3 regions of the Paenibacillus intestini genome follow, and region 2 is predicted to be linked to each of the others. Evidence: riboswitches for the same ligand, from Rfam matches in the RefSeq annotation. Region 2 holds a riboswitch; each other region holds the start of a gene.
What was found. Region 2 has a riboswitch for cyclic di-AMP ahead of J2T16_RS26920 (resuscitation-promoting factor). Riboswitches for the same ligand answer to the same signal wherever they lie in the genome.
Positions count from the first base shown of each region.

Region 1: it holds a riboswitch for cyclic di-AMP, as region 2 does, so the genes downstream of both, J2T16_RS07650 (C40 family peptidase) here and J2T16_RS26920 (resuscitation-promoting factor) in region 2, are expected to answer to the same signal.
Region 3: it holds a riboswitch for cyclic di-AMP, as region 2 does, so the genes downstream of both, J2T16_RS01565 (3D domain-containing protein) here and J2T16_RS26920 (resuscitation-promoting factor) in region 2, are expected to answer to the same signal.

Region 1 is NZ_JAURUN010000002.1:555,087-559,356, reverse strand. It holds gene J2T16_RS07665 (hypothetical protein) at 1-222, shown strand, start outside; gene J2T16_RS07660 (hypothetical protein) at 341-559, shown strand; gene J2T16_RS07655 (carboxymuconolactone decarboxylase family protein) at 740-1,069, shown strand; gene J2T16_RS07650 (C40 family peptidase) at 1,208-1,672, opposite strand; cyclic di-AMP (ydaO/yuaA leader) riboswitch at 1,678-1,809, opposite strand; gene pelA (pectate lyase) at 2,185-3,138, shown strand; tRNA gene J2T16_RS07640 (tRNA-Leu) at 3,338-3,422, shown strand; gene xynC (glucuronoarabinoxylan endo-1,4-beta-xylanase XynC) at 3,615-4,270, opposite strand, start outside.
Region 2 is NZ_JAURUN010000017.1:11,645-15,914, forward strand. It holds gene J2T16_RS26910 (HD domain-containing protein) at 1-728, shown strand, start outside; gene J2T16_RS26915 (TatD family hydrolase) at 1,104-1,871, shown strand; cyclic di-AMP (ydaO/yuaA leader) riboswitch at 2,113-2,366, shown strand; gene J2T16_RS26920 (resuscitation-promoting factor) at 2,636-3,820, shown strand; gene rnmV (ribonuclease M5) at 3,976-4,270, shown strand, end outside.
Region 3 is NZ_JAURUN010000001.1:355,979-360,248, reverse strand. It holds gene J2T16_RS01580 (PspA/IM30 family protein) at 1-235, opposite strand, end outside; gene lpdD (prenylated flavin chaperone LpdD) at 428-763, opposite strand; gene J2T16_RS01570 (polysaccharide deacetylase family protein) at 918-1,736, shown strand; gene J2T16_RS01565 (3D domain-containing protein) at 1,868-2,539, opposite strand; cyclic di-AMP (ydaO/yuaA leader) riboswitch at 2,542-2,738, opposite strand; gene J2T16_RS01560 (amino acid ABC transporter ATP-binding protein) at 2,924-3,646, opposite strand; gene J2T16_RS01555 (ABC transporter substrate-binding protein/permease) at 3,633-4,270, opposite strand, start outside.

The DNA of each region.
Region 1 (4,270 bases), on a different contig from region 2:
TATCCCTATATGATTGAACATCCTCAATTTTTCTGGTACAAACGCTATGTTGCCTGGTCAGAATTACTGACGATTGTAGGCTTGTGTGAAGAGTTGTCCTTCTCTTGGAAAGAACAATTTACACCGCACCAAGTAGAGTACCTTGAAGAACGTGTGATGTCCGCCAAAGTGCTTGATTTTTGGTTCGAGAAGAACGACAGCAAAGAGCACGCGCAGCGGTAACTCTCAGTCGGGACATTTTTTTCGAATGACATGACAGTCCAATACAGTCACGTGAGACCTAAATGACTTTTCATTTAGGTCTCTTTTTGTAAAGAAATTTGAGTATAGGAGTTATGACATGATTAGTGATACAGAATTGGATGCCCTGCGTTTGTCAGGGGAGAAGGTAAGAGTAGTGCGGGATGAACTGGAGTCTAATGATGTAACGGGCATCGTGGTAGCTTGGGATGATGAGCAAGTACTTATTCGCAGGCAAAATCGCCGTGTTGTGAAGCTGGATCGGTCTTACCGTTATCAGCTGTTCAGTGAGCCTCGTCAAAGTGTTTTAAGTGAATAAATGACATGAGTGCTTAGCTTAACGGATTCACGTTACCGGAGCTCCTTCTAAGAGAATGTCTGCTACACCAAATGTTTGGAATTACCATCAGGAACAGGCATATTTGCGACGCACGCGAGAGAAGATAGGTACAGTGGAACAATTCGCTGTATTTACAGCCGAAAGGGTGTGCTGCAAGTCATGACATTGATGAATGATAAAGTTCATGCGTATAAGGATCAGATTGGCGCATTAAGCGACGTTCTCCCCGATGTGGTGAAATCATATCATGAGTTTACGGGAGAATGCTTCCAGCCGGGTGTGCTTGATGCCAAAACCAAGCAGTTAATTGCGCTAGGTATCGGTTTGTTTGCTAATAACGAAGTGTGCACGTTCTATCATGTGGAGGAAGCCCGGTCCAAGGGAGCGACCGATCAGGAAATCATGGAGACGGTAGCTGTCGCTGGTGCAGTGGGCGGCGGACATGCTCTGTCACAGGGAGCAATGAGGGTGCAGAAGGCGCTCCATTAGTGGATGAAGCAAAACAAAAATTAACAAGGTCATACACCTCTTTAATAGAGGCGTATGACCTTGTTTTTTTATAGCTCATCTTTACTTTCTTTACTGTAAGGAGGTAGCCAAAGGCTACTCCCCGTTCTTTAAATTCAATTAAAGTTTACCCAACATTTTGTTATACATAAATTGACCTGTCACCCGTCTTGCGGTTACATAACGATCACTGAAATACGGATTGGACAACTTGGTGATGCTGACACCTTTGCTGCTGGAGGCATGTGCGAATTGACCTCCACCGATGTATACTCCTGTATGTGAGATGCCTCTACCTGTTGTGTTGAAGAAGACCAGATCTCCTGTACGAATGCTTGCTTTGGAGACAGGTGTTCCGGCTTTCGCTTGTTGTTGCGACGTGCGAGGGAGCTCAATGCTATATTTGTTGAAAAGATATCTCATAAACCCGGAACAATCGAAGCCAGCCATGGTTGTGCCGCCCCATTTGTACGGGATGCCTGTCATATTGTTAACCATCGTATTAATTGTGCTTGCCTCTGTGCTTGTTGCCCCGGATGTAAATAGTACAGCAGCCCCAAAAATGGAAATAATCAGTTTTTTCAAAATCAATGTTCTCCCTTCGATGCCTACGGAGTTAGCTAAGGGTTCGGTAGAAGGTTCCCTATATTTCCTATGTATAAGAATAATTCACCCAAAATGGTTCCCCCGTTTTCAATCCTGAAACTCGGCAAATGAATAATTAAGTTTTTGTAACTATTTGAAACTATATTGCATAAATGCGTAATTGTCAAACCTGTTTAAAGGTGTTCATTTAGCCTCAATGTTAGCGGAATTATCGATTTTAGTTATCATTTTGTTGAAATTAGGGAGTTAAAGATTACAAAAAAGTCATTTGTGTTTCATATGAGAGAACTTGGATAATAAACAAGATTGTTATGAGCTAAAAAGGAAACCATTCTGTTTAACAAATTTTTTTGGTTTGTTGCATATATTGACAAAAATATATTTATTGCATATTATAACCATATTAAATACATAATTTGTATTTAAATTGTTTTCATTGGAATATATGTGATATAAGTAATCAAATTTGTGAATGGGGAGAGTGTTGTCGAGTGAAAGCAAAAAAATTAGTAACATTTGTACTGGCGTGTTCTATGGTATTCTCCGTAGCGGGAATGGCTATCCTTCCTGTACCGACCGTATCGGCAGCTGATGCTTCCGGTACAACGGCGAGTATGTCCGATATCTTAAAGAATCAGCGCCCCGATGGAGGCTGGAGAAAAGATTACAGTCAGACGTCAGGTGAATGGGCCAAATCAACGATCGATAACAAAGCTACATACTCAGAAATCAGAAGGCTAGCAAGTGAATTCAAAAAAACAAATGATCCGCGATACTCTGCTGCAGCGGTCAAGGGCATCAACTTTTTGCTTAATATGCAGTATTCCAATGGCGGTTGGCCTCAAGTCTATCAAAGTTCCGGCTATCATAAACATATTACCTATAATGATGATGCGATGATTAATGTGATGTACATGCTTGATGAAGTCGCAGGACGTAAGGGGAACTTCTCCTTTATCGACAGTTCTCTTGCAAATCGCAGTAAAAATGCAGTTTCCAAAGGAGTCGATGCTATCCTGAATACCCAGGTGGTATCCGGTGGGAAGTTAACGGCCTGGGGACAACAGCATGATTCCAGTTCACTTAGACCTGCGGGAGCCAGAATCTATGAAGTGCCTTCATTAACGGCAGGTGAAAGCGTGAACATTGTGAAGTTTCTGAAAACGAGACCGGCTAATTCAAGAATCACTGCATCTATCAAAGGTGCCGAAGCCTGGTTTAATAAAGTGAAAATTACAGGATATCGGTATGAGAGAGCGAATGGGGATAGCCGAATTATTGCTGATTCCAGTGCATCACCGATTTGGGCACGTTTCTATGAACTCGGTACGGACAAACCGATCTTTGTGGGACGTGATGGCGTTGTGAAATATAAGCTGAGCGATATAGAAAAGGAAAGAAGAGGCGGTTATGCATGGTACGGCAACTGGCCGTCCAAGCTGTAGAAAATTGTTTATTTAACCAATTTTCTAATAAGTCCACTACTTACGGATATATAAGCTTAATCTGAAGCAGGCCTGATAAGTGCGAATCGGATACATATCTGTTTCGCACTTATTTGGTGATGAATAGTTGTTGACATGTTAAACTACGCGTGGTATATTATTTCTTGTCGCCGATATTAGTTGGAAAGATACAATATATGCGGTCGTGGCGGAATTGGCAGACGCGCACGGTTCAGGTCCGTGTGGGCTAACCCCCCGTGGAGGTTCGAGTCCTCTCGACCGCATTAGATAGAAAAAGACCTCTTAGCAATAGCCTAAGAGGTCTTTTTCTATCTAATGATATAAAGAACAATCAACAGTCTTTAATTACAGTATTGTCTCAAAATAGACGAGTAGAGCAACTTAGGTCTATTCCACATGGGAGCTTGGCTACTTTTTGCCCAGCTAAAAAAGAAAAAGGTTTAGAATTAGATAACTTATGATGCTGCTGTCACCGTAATGTTATCAATGTTGGGTCCCTCTGTACCTGTTGTTACGATTCGGAGTGTATTCGTACCTGAATTCATAGGTACTTGAATTGTTTTTTCACCCCAAGTAGACCAGCTTCCTGTTTGAGTAAAGGGCTCATTACTGAGTACTTTTGTGCCATTAACATAAATATCTAGAGTCCGCGTACCACTTTCCAAAGCGTAACGAAACTTTACATTTTTGGTGCCTGTGATTGTGTTATTGATATCATTCCATTGGATTGCGGAGCCTGTATAAGCGTTGAAGTTAACATATCCAGAACCGGTGAAGCCCGGATAAGCTGTTTCAATGACTGCATCCGTAAGTGTTGTTCCTGTTTCGGCCTCATATGTGGTGCCCGTGCCTACATTGCCGCCACCGTTGCCGCCAGTAATATTAGCAACAAATGTTGTTACACTCTGTGCTGGGAGTTGAGCTGTGAATGCGCCATTGGAAACGTTAATTGGTGCAAGACTTGCCAGATTACGACTGCTGTCTGTTACATATGAAGATACAGTGGACGCATTGCCATTTTGCAACACAAAGCGTTGACTTTTTGCCGAAGTGCTGCGGTTAATGGCTACGATGACGACCTTGTTATCACCTTTGTAAGCGGACACGTAAG
Region 2 (4,270 bases):
GAGTAAATTATGGCACGATCGACTTGGATCGTATTCTGCGCATGCTGCGTCCATTTCATGGACGAATTGTAGTTAAAGAGTCTGGTATGCATGCTGTGGAAGACTATCTGATGTCACGATACCAGATGTATTGGCAGATTTACTTCCATCCTGTGACGCGTAGCTCCGAGATTATATTGCGACAAATCTTTAAGCGGGCAAAAGAACTTGTGAAGCAAGGCTTTCCATTCCGTTTCATGGTAGAGCCTCTGCCCAAACTGTTTGAAGGAGAAATTTCAGTTCATGAATATCTGCAGCTTGATGAATCGTTAATTCAAACAGCCTTTATGCAGTGGCGTAAGGAGGACGATTCTGTTCTAAGTGAGTTGTGCGAACGTTTTATGGATCGCAGGTTATATAAGTATGTGGAACTTGAACAGATCGACTTGGACATCATTGAAGAGATTCGGGAAGCATTTGTACAAGCAGGATTGAATCCCGAGTACGATCTTGAAATTGATTTTCCGACGGATAATCCGTATGATGTGTTTCGTCCAGATCAATCCACAGATAAGCAAATTCTTCTGCTCGATCGGCAGGACAAGTTGCATGAGCTGTCAGAAGTTTCTGATATTGTTCGTTCCATCAGTGGACTTCATCTGGGCAAACATCATCTGTACTATCCGCAAAACAAGGTGGATGCCATCCTTCATGAATTACCGTCCCATATACGCCCCTATTTTCTATAAGCTTGAGTCGATGCAGCAGGGTGAAACACTTTGATATCAAAAGACTTTCTAAGAGAGCTATTTTACATGATACAGTAATCTGCTTTAATGGGGAGGATGTGTAGATCGACATAATTTTGTAATTCGAGTGAGTAATTATACAGTTTCTAACGCCTTTCTTGCAAGATGTTGATTTGACTTTTTATTTTCCTTCTATATATAGTAGCTTGAGTGCTAAAACTGAAAATACTGAAATTGTTGCTTGTCCCAATCATTTAATGATGCAAAAAAATAAATTTGAAATTCAAACGCAAGAATTCCTGTACAAGAATAAGGGAGTTCCCATGAAAAAATCATCGGCATTTGACTTTCGACATGAAGGGAGAACGAGAAAGCATGTTATTCGACACACATACTCATCTGGATGCACCACAATTCGACGAAGACCGAGAGGACATGATTAAACGGGCCGTTCAGGCCGGAGTTACTCGCATGATTAATATCGGCTTTAACCGGGAGACGATTCCAACAACGATCAAACTGGCCGAAACGTATGATTTTATCCACGCAGCTGTAGGCTGGCACCCGGTGGATGCCATTACGATGCAAGAGGGAGATCTCGAATGGATTGCATCATTGTGCAAACATGAGAAAGTGGTAGCAATCGGAGAAATCGGTCTAGACTATCATTGGGACACTTCCCCTAAGGAGGTACAGCACCGCGTATTACGACAACAAATTGCATTGGCACGTGAATTGAGTATGCCTATCGTCATCCATAATCGGGATGCTCATGAGGACATTGTGCGTATTTTACGTGAGGAGAAGGCTGGTGAGGTTGGAGGTGTGATGCATTCTTTCTCCGGTAGCTGGGAAACGGCGAAAATGTGTCTGGATTTAGGGTTCCATCTGTCCTTCGGAGGACCGGTCACTTTCAAAAATGCCAAGCAACCGAAAGAGGTGCTCGCCAAGGTTCCGATGGATCGATTTTTCTTAGAAACGGACTCCCCGTATCTCACACCGCATCCTTATCGTGGAAAACGAAATGAGACAGCGCATGTACGTCTGGTTGCTGAAGCAGCTGCGGAAATTAAAGGCATTTCGGTAGAGGAAATTGCTGCAATTACCACCAAAAATGCCATGGAACGATTTGGGATTCGATAAGAAAATGAGTAAATCGGGTGAAAAAGGGAGATACAGAGAGGTAATTTGCTCTTTGTCTCGAATAATTGCAGAATATTACAATATTTTAACCAAATATTTAGAAAAACGTACTTGATCCGTGCTTTACAACATGCATCAAAACAGGATATCATCTTTTCAGTGAATTGTTGCGCGGAAAATTGGACAGATGTTCGGGGGATGAACAAAGGGACACTTTCCGATGAGACAACATTACTTTCATGAATCAATCTCGCTGAGTCTCCGTTAACGGAGAGCGGGGGAACCAATAGGGCTTAAACATCGGTGATTCTAGCCGGTGCGCATCGTTCGCTGACCCAAAAGCAGCGGAATGTTCTGCGAAGCCGTATTTGATTTCTTCTTTGGGTCTCGGGGTGAATTCAAGGGCGTCCGCCATGAGCGGGTGACCTAAGATAGGGCGGCTCTCTTTCGCCCGAACCCGACAGCTAACCTCGCAAGCGGAAAAAGAGAGGCAACCTCGTGCATGAATTTCCGATATTCAAAATCATTCGGAAGCCACGAAAGGGTCTCTTACACTCTTTCTTTGGCTTTTTTTGTTTTGAATAAAAGAAATATTGTCATCATACGGTATGTATTCAGGAGGATGACATCATGTTGCGAAGAGGGGTTCATGGTGCAGAACCGGTCATTATCTCTGATCTGTGTTCTGTAGAAAAATTGTTATAGTCGCGTCAAAGACATCATGCATTACTTTAGACGGCGAGGCTATGAAGGAGGACGGAGAAGTGGGCATATTCCAACCAGAAGAGACCCATGAGTCACGATCATCCAGTAAGTCTTTCGCGTTGCGGTGGAAGCATGAGAACTTGCGTCAAATGGCATTGATCGCGATATTCTCAATTGCGCTTGCAATCATGATCTTGTTAGTCGTTTACGGTCAGGCCGGGAAGCAGGTTTCACTGGTTATTGACGGCAAAGCTCAAGTGGTAGAGACTCGTACAGGAATGCTTCAGGAAATGCTGGAGGAGCAGTCAATCACAGTCAGCCCTCACGACAAGGTATCCATGCCCATGAATGGGGCGATTACCGACGGAGACCGAATCGTTATTGAGCGGGCCGTTCCAGTTAAAATCACGGCAGACGGAGACACCAAGACTCTTTATACAACCGATTCATCGGTACAGGGTGTAATTCAGCAATCAGGTATTCAAGTTGAAGATCATGATAAAGTGTATCCAGCGCTCGGAACCGCAATTAAAGCGGATATGAAGATTCGTGTAGTGCGTGTAACAAAGCATACAGTGGATGTGAAACAACCGATTGCTTACAAGGTTGTAAAAACGGCAGACCCAAGTTTGTTCCAAGGGGATAACCGTGTTGTAGTGAAAGGCAAGGAAGGCACAATTGTGCAACATATCGAAAAGGTATTTCAAGATGGAGAACTCGTCTCCAAAAAAGTGGTAGGTAAAACGGTCGCCACCAATCGTGTAGATAAAGTGATTGCGGTAGGTACGAAGGCTAAGCCGGTTGTGAAGGAACCTGAGGTTCAATTGGTATCTGCCAAAACTTCAACGACCAAAAAAGCTGTAACAACGAACTCGAAGAAAACATCTGCCTCGGGCAGCAAGGTGATTACGGTCTCCGGGAATTCTTTTAAATACTCTAAAGTTTTGAAAAATGTATCGATGACAGCCTACTCTTCTGAAGAGCCGGGTATTGGTACAAAAACAGCTTCCGGTACTCGTGTAACGGAGGGGCGCACCATTGCAGTTGATCCCAAGGTCATTCCAATCGGCTGGTGGGTATACATTGAGGGCCTCGGCTTCCGTCGTGCGGAAGATACAGGCGGCGCTATTAAAGGCAACAAAATTGACGTTTATTACGACAGTGTGAAGCACGCCCTGAATTTCGGACGTAAAAAAGGCAAAACGGTCTATGTGATTGGTCCAGTTAAGCCGGAAGCGAACTAAAATCGTTTTACTTTGAAATGGGAATGCTATAAAATAGTTGCATGAATGATTCATGCGGAATATGCGGCGGAGGGGTCTGAATTCAGTCTCCTCCGCCGTTTGGCAGAGAAGAGGATATTCCTCTTCTTTTTGCGTTAGAAAGGAAGAAAAGGAACATGATAAAAGAAGTGATTGTTGTGGAGGGTCGTGACGACACGGTAGCGATTCGTCGGGCGGTCGAAGCGGATACGATTGAAACCGGAGGCTCTGCCATTAATCAGCGTATTCTGAAGCGAATTGCACTTGCTCAAGAGAGACGTGGCGTCATTATCCTGACGGATCCGGATCATGCGGGAGAGCGTATCCGTAAAATTATTGCCAATAAGGTTCCTGGTTGCAAACATGCCTTCATCCCAGAAGCGGATGCAACGCGCAAAGGAGATATCGGAGTAGAGAATGCTTCACCGGAAG
Region 3 (4,270 bases), on a different contig from region 2:
CTGCCGTGTGAGCCTGCTCTTCACGTTTCTTCACAAGTGCTTCCTGTTCCTCGAACAATTGCTTGAACTTCTTCTCGATTGCGATTTGTGCAGCTACTGCTTTCTCAGCATCTTCCAGATCCTCTTGCATGTCACGGATATATTGATCCGTCATCTTGATTGGATCTTCAGCTTTGTCGATAATCGCATTGATGTTAGACATTGTCAGGTCACGTAATCTTTTAAAAATAGACATTAGGTTATTCCTCCCAGTGGATTGTGCATTGTATATAAAGATACATACGTTACAATCTGCAACTCGTTTCAATTTTACAAAAAAAAATTAAAACTTGATGACAACCTCTAAATATAAGGAGGATTACCTCTGAAGGTTATACTTATCCAGGCACGTGTCGTTTATCCTAAAAGATGACCGATTACCAAAACATTACTCTGACCTCTTATTCAAATGTTCATCCACAAGTCTCTCTGCAGTCATTACGATCTCGTCGATCTGCACTCGTGTAATGCTGTCAAAATGTATGCCCATAATAACGGTTACCGTAACTTTCAATTGCAGTGCCGCCTTGCGGGCTAGCCGCTCACATAACTCTTGTTCCTTGTGTCCCGGGATATGTACCGTTGTTCCACTAACCCGATCATGGTCAACATAGAATGTAGCTACAGCCCCGATATGAGCTTTACCACCCGTAACCAGAAATACCTTGTCCTGTCCTGCCTCAAAAACCTCTAAACGAATGGATTTCAAATCATATGTACTCATTGTCTCTCCACCTATCCTTCTCTATATGTTATATATGGTGGAATTATGGCTTTCATGACCTGATGATGCAATGAAACTTCTCACACACGCATAAAAGAAACAGGCAACGGGCATACCATAGAGAACGCAATTTTGGAAAAAGGAGGCCGTTAACATGCGAATACGCCTCGTCATGCTCGCACTCGTTACTATTATATGTTCTGGGGTTTATACAGCTCCTTTAGCCCCTGCGCCTGTGTCTGCTGCTTCATCTGAGGAACCTTCTTCAACCCTCAGTGATACACCGGCGTCTGGGTCAGATGTTAAAGAAGAACAGTTGACTCTAGGTCAACTTCGTCAGAAATACGCGGATACGTTCAAAACCAATGGCCCTTCCACCAAACAAGTTGCGCTGACTTTTGATGATGTACCTGATCCAAGATTTACACCGCAGGTACTTGATGTATTAAAAAAATATAAGGTTCGTGCTACTTTTTTTGTTGTTGGCAGCCGTGCGGAGAAACACCCGGACTTGGTGAAACGGATGGTGAAAGAAGGACATATCGTTGGCAATCACAGCTACAATCATCCTGAATTCAGCAAATTATCAATGACTGCCTTTCGCAAACAAATATTACATACCGGCGATATCATTCACCGCCTGACGGGGTATACGCCCAAAATGATTCGTCCTCCGTATGGGGACATTAACGAAGAACAGTTGAGATGGGCTGCAAAACAGCATTACAGCATCGTGAATTGGAATGTGGATTCTCTCGATTGGAAGGGACTAGACAAGGAAAAGGTAAAACATAATATTCTCACCGCGGTGAAGCCTGGTTCCATCGTATTACAACATGCTGGCGGCGGTACAGGTTCGAACCTGAAAGGTACTGTAGAGGCTTTGCCTGAGGTTATTGAGGAATTGCGAAACCGAGGATATGAATTAGTTACATTGGACGAGATGCTTAAACTGCCAAAAGAGAAACAATAATTGAAAGAACAGGTTGTCCCTCTACGTCGTCATGAATTATGCCTATCATGATTACGCAAGAAAGAACACCCTGTTTATTAATGCTCAATTCAACTTATGACCTCACATCCATAAATGAGAGGGTTTAAGCCTTATTTTAAAATGTACAACTCAATATCCTGAAAACCAAACGAACTAACGAACTGTTTGCTTCCAGGGATAAAGATGTCAATACGATTTCCCTTGATCGCGCTACCTGCATCCAAAGCCGTTGCTACGAAAGCCTGTTTCGGCAATCCAGGGTGTGTATGCCCTGTCACTAGTACCTTGGTTCCAAAAGGGATAACCTTGGGATCCACTGCGATTGTGCCGAGTTCGAGCGGGTTGCCAAAATAATCAACGGGGCCCCATCCACCATTCTCGGAAGCATCCGCGGAATACGCTGTTGCTTTAACACTAAGCGTTTTGCTGTAGTCGAATGTTTTCCCCCAAGCCTGTACCACTTTATTATCTGTATTCACGTCCAGGCTTGCAGCAGTCACCGTTTTTTCCTGCGACTTCGCTTGAACTGGTGCCGCTTCTACTTTGTTTTCGTTACCTGGGATTGTAATTTTCAAACCACCATAGATGTTATAAGGTGAGATGTCTTTATTCGTTTTAATTAATGTGTTCATATCAACGCCGTATTGCTTGGATAAGGTGAAGAAGGTATCCCCTTCTTTGGCCACATGAACGGAATCCGCGTGAGCCGGAACGGCTTGAATGAATAGAATGGATGTCAGTAGTGCGATGGCTGTTTTGGCTAAACGTTTCTTGTTATGCATGGTCTTCCTCCCTCATGATGCCTGCGAAGTTAGTTGTCGGATTCGGATGGAGGAACCCACCCTATAGGCTGTACGTGACATGCTGAAGCATTATGTATTCCTAATTCACCCCAAGCAGCATATTTCTCAAATCATTAACTATGTCTGCATTGTTACGTCCCCCGCACTTCCGCTTCGGAAGTTTCGGCAGTCTTGAATATATCACAAATTTGTAACCTTAAGCTGTAGTAAATGTTTCCATTTGGCGTTTTAATTCATTTTACAGGTAACAGAAAAGTTACTTTTTCAGCTCTACCTTTTCTGCAAACAACAAAAAAGCGTCACCGGATCTTTCGATCCGATAACGCCGTTATTCATTTGATTCTATATACGGAATGGCATGAATTAAAGTACTTTTGCAAGAAAGTCTCGCGTACGCGGATGTTTTGGCGCACCAAACACTTCATCCGGGGTACCTTCCTCAACGATGACGCCGCCGTCCATGAACAGAATGCGGTCTCCCACCTCACGCGCAAAACCCATCTCATGCGTTACAATGACCATCGTCATTCCGCCTTCAGCAAGACGTTTCATGACTTCCAATACCTCTCCGACCATCTCCGGATCAAGGGCCGATGTAGGCTCGTCAAACAGCATCACATGCGGCTGCATCGCGAGTGCTCTTGCAATGGCAATCCGTTGCTTTTGACCACCGGACAGCTGGTTAGGATATACATCTTTTTTGTCCGCCAAACCGACTGTCTTCAGGAGATCCTCGGCAATTTTGTTGGCCTCATCCGTGGATTGTTTCTTCACCTTGATTGGAGCAATCGTTATGTTTTGCTGCACCGTTTTATGAGGAAACAGATTAAAATGCTGGAACACCATGCCCATCTTCTCACGTGTAGCATTGATGTTATGCTTCGGATCGGTAATCGAAACACCTTCGAAATCGATCTGTCCCGATGATGGCTGTTCCAACAGGTTCAGACAACGCAGAAATGTACTTTTACCGGAACCGGAAGGACCAATAACTACAACGACCTCACCTTTGCCGATCGTTACGTCGATGCCTTTCAGGACATCATTTTTACCATATGATTTGTGTAATTGCCTAACGTCTATCACTTGCACCCAACTTCCTTTCCAATCGTCCGAGCAGCTTGGACAGAATAAATGTCATCACAAAGTAAATCGCTGCCGCAATAATGAACGGGTTCAGACCCTGGAATGTGAGATTTTTGACTACACTTGCTTGATACATAATATCCACCATACCGATGACCGAAATAATGGATGATTCTTTAATAATCGTTACGAACTCGTTACCGATGGCTGGCAAAACGGCCTTGAAGGCCTGTGGCAGAATAATGTAACGCATCGCTGCGCCTCTGCCCATACCCAGTGAACGGGCTGCTTCCAGTTGACCACGATCAACGCCTTGAATACCGGCACGGAAAATCTCGGCGAGATACGCACCGCTGTTAATGGAAAGCGTCATAATCCCTGCTTGAAGTGCTGAGAAGTTAATGCCAAAAGTTAGCGACACCCCGTAATAGATAATCATAAGTTGTACCAGCATTGGCGTCCCGCGGATCACCTCTACATAAGTTGTACCAATCCAGCGAAGAATCGCCATATTATGAAGACGGAACAGGCAAATAATCAGACCGATGATGACCCCGAATAATACGCCTAGCGCCGACAACAGGAGCGTGTAACCAATACCTGTTGCATATAAGCCTTTGTATT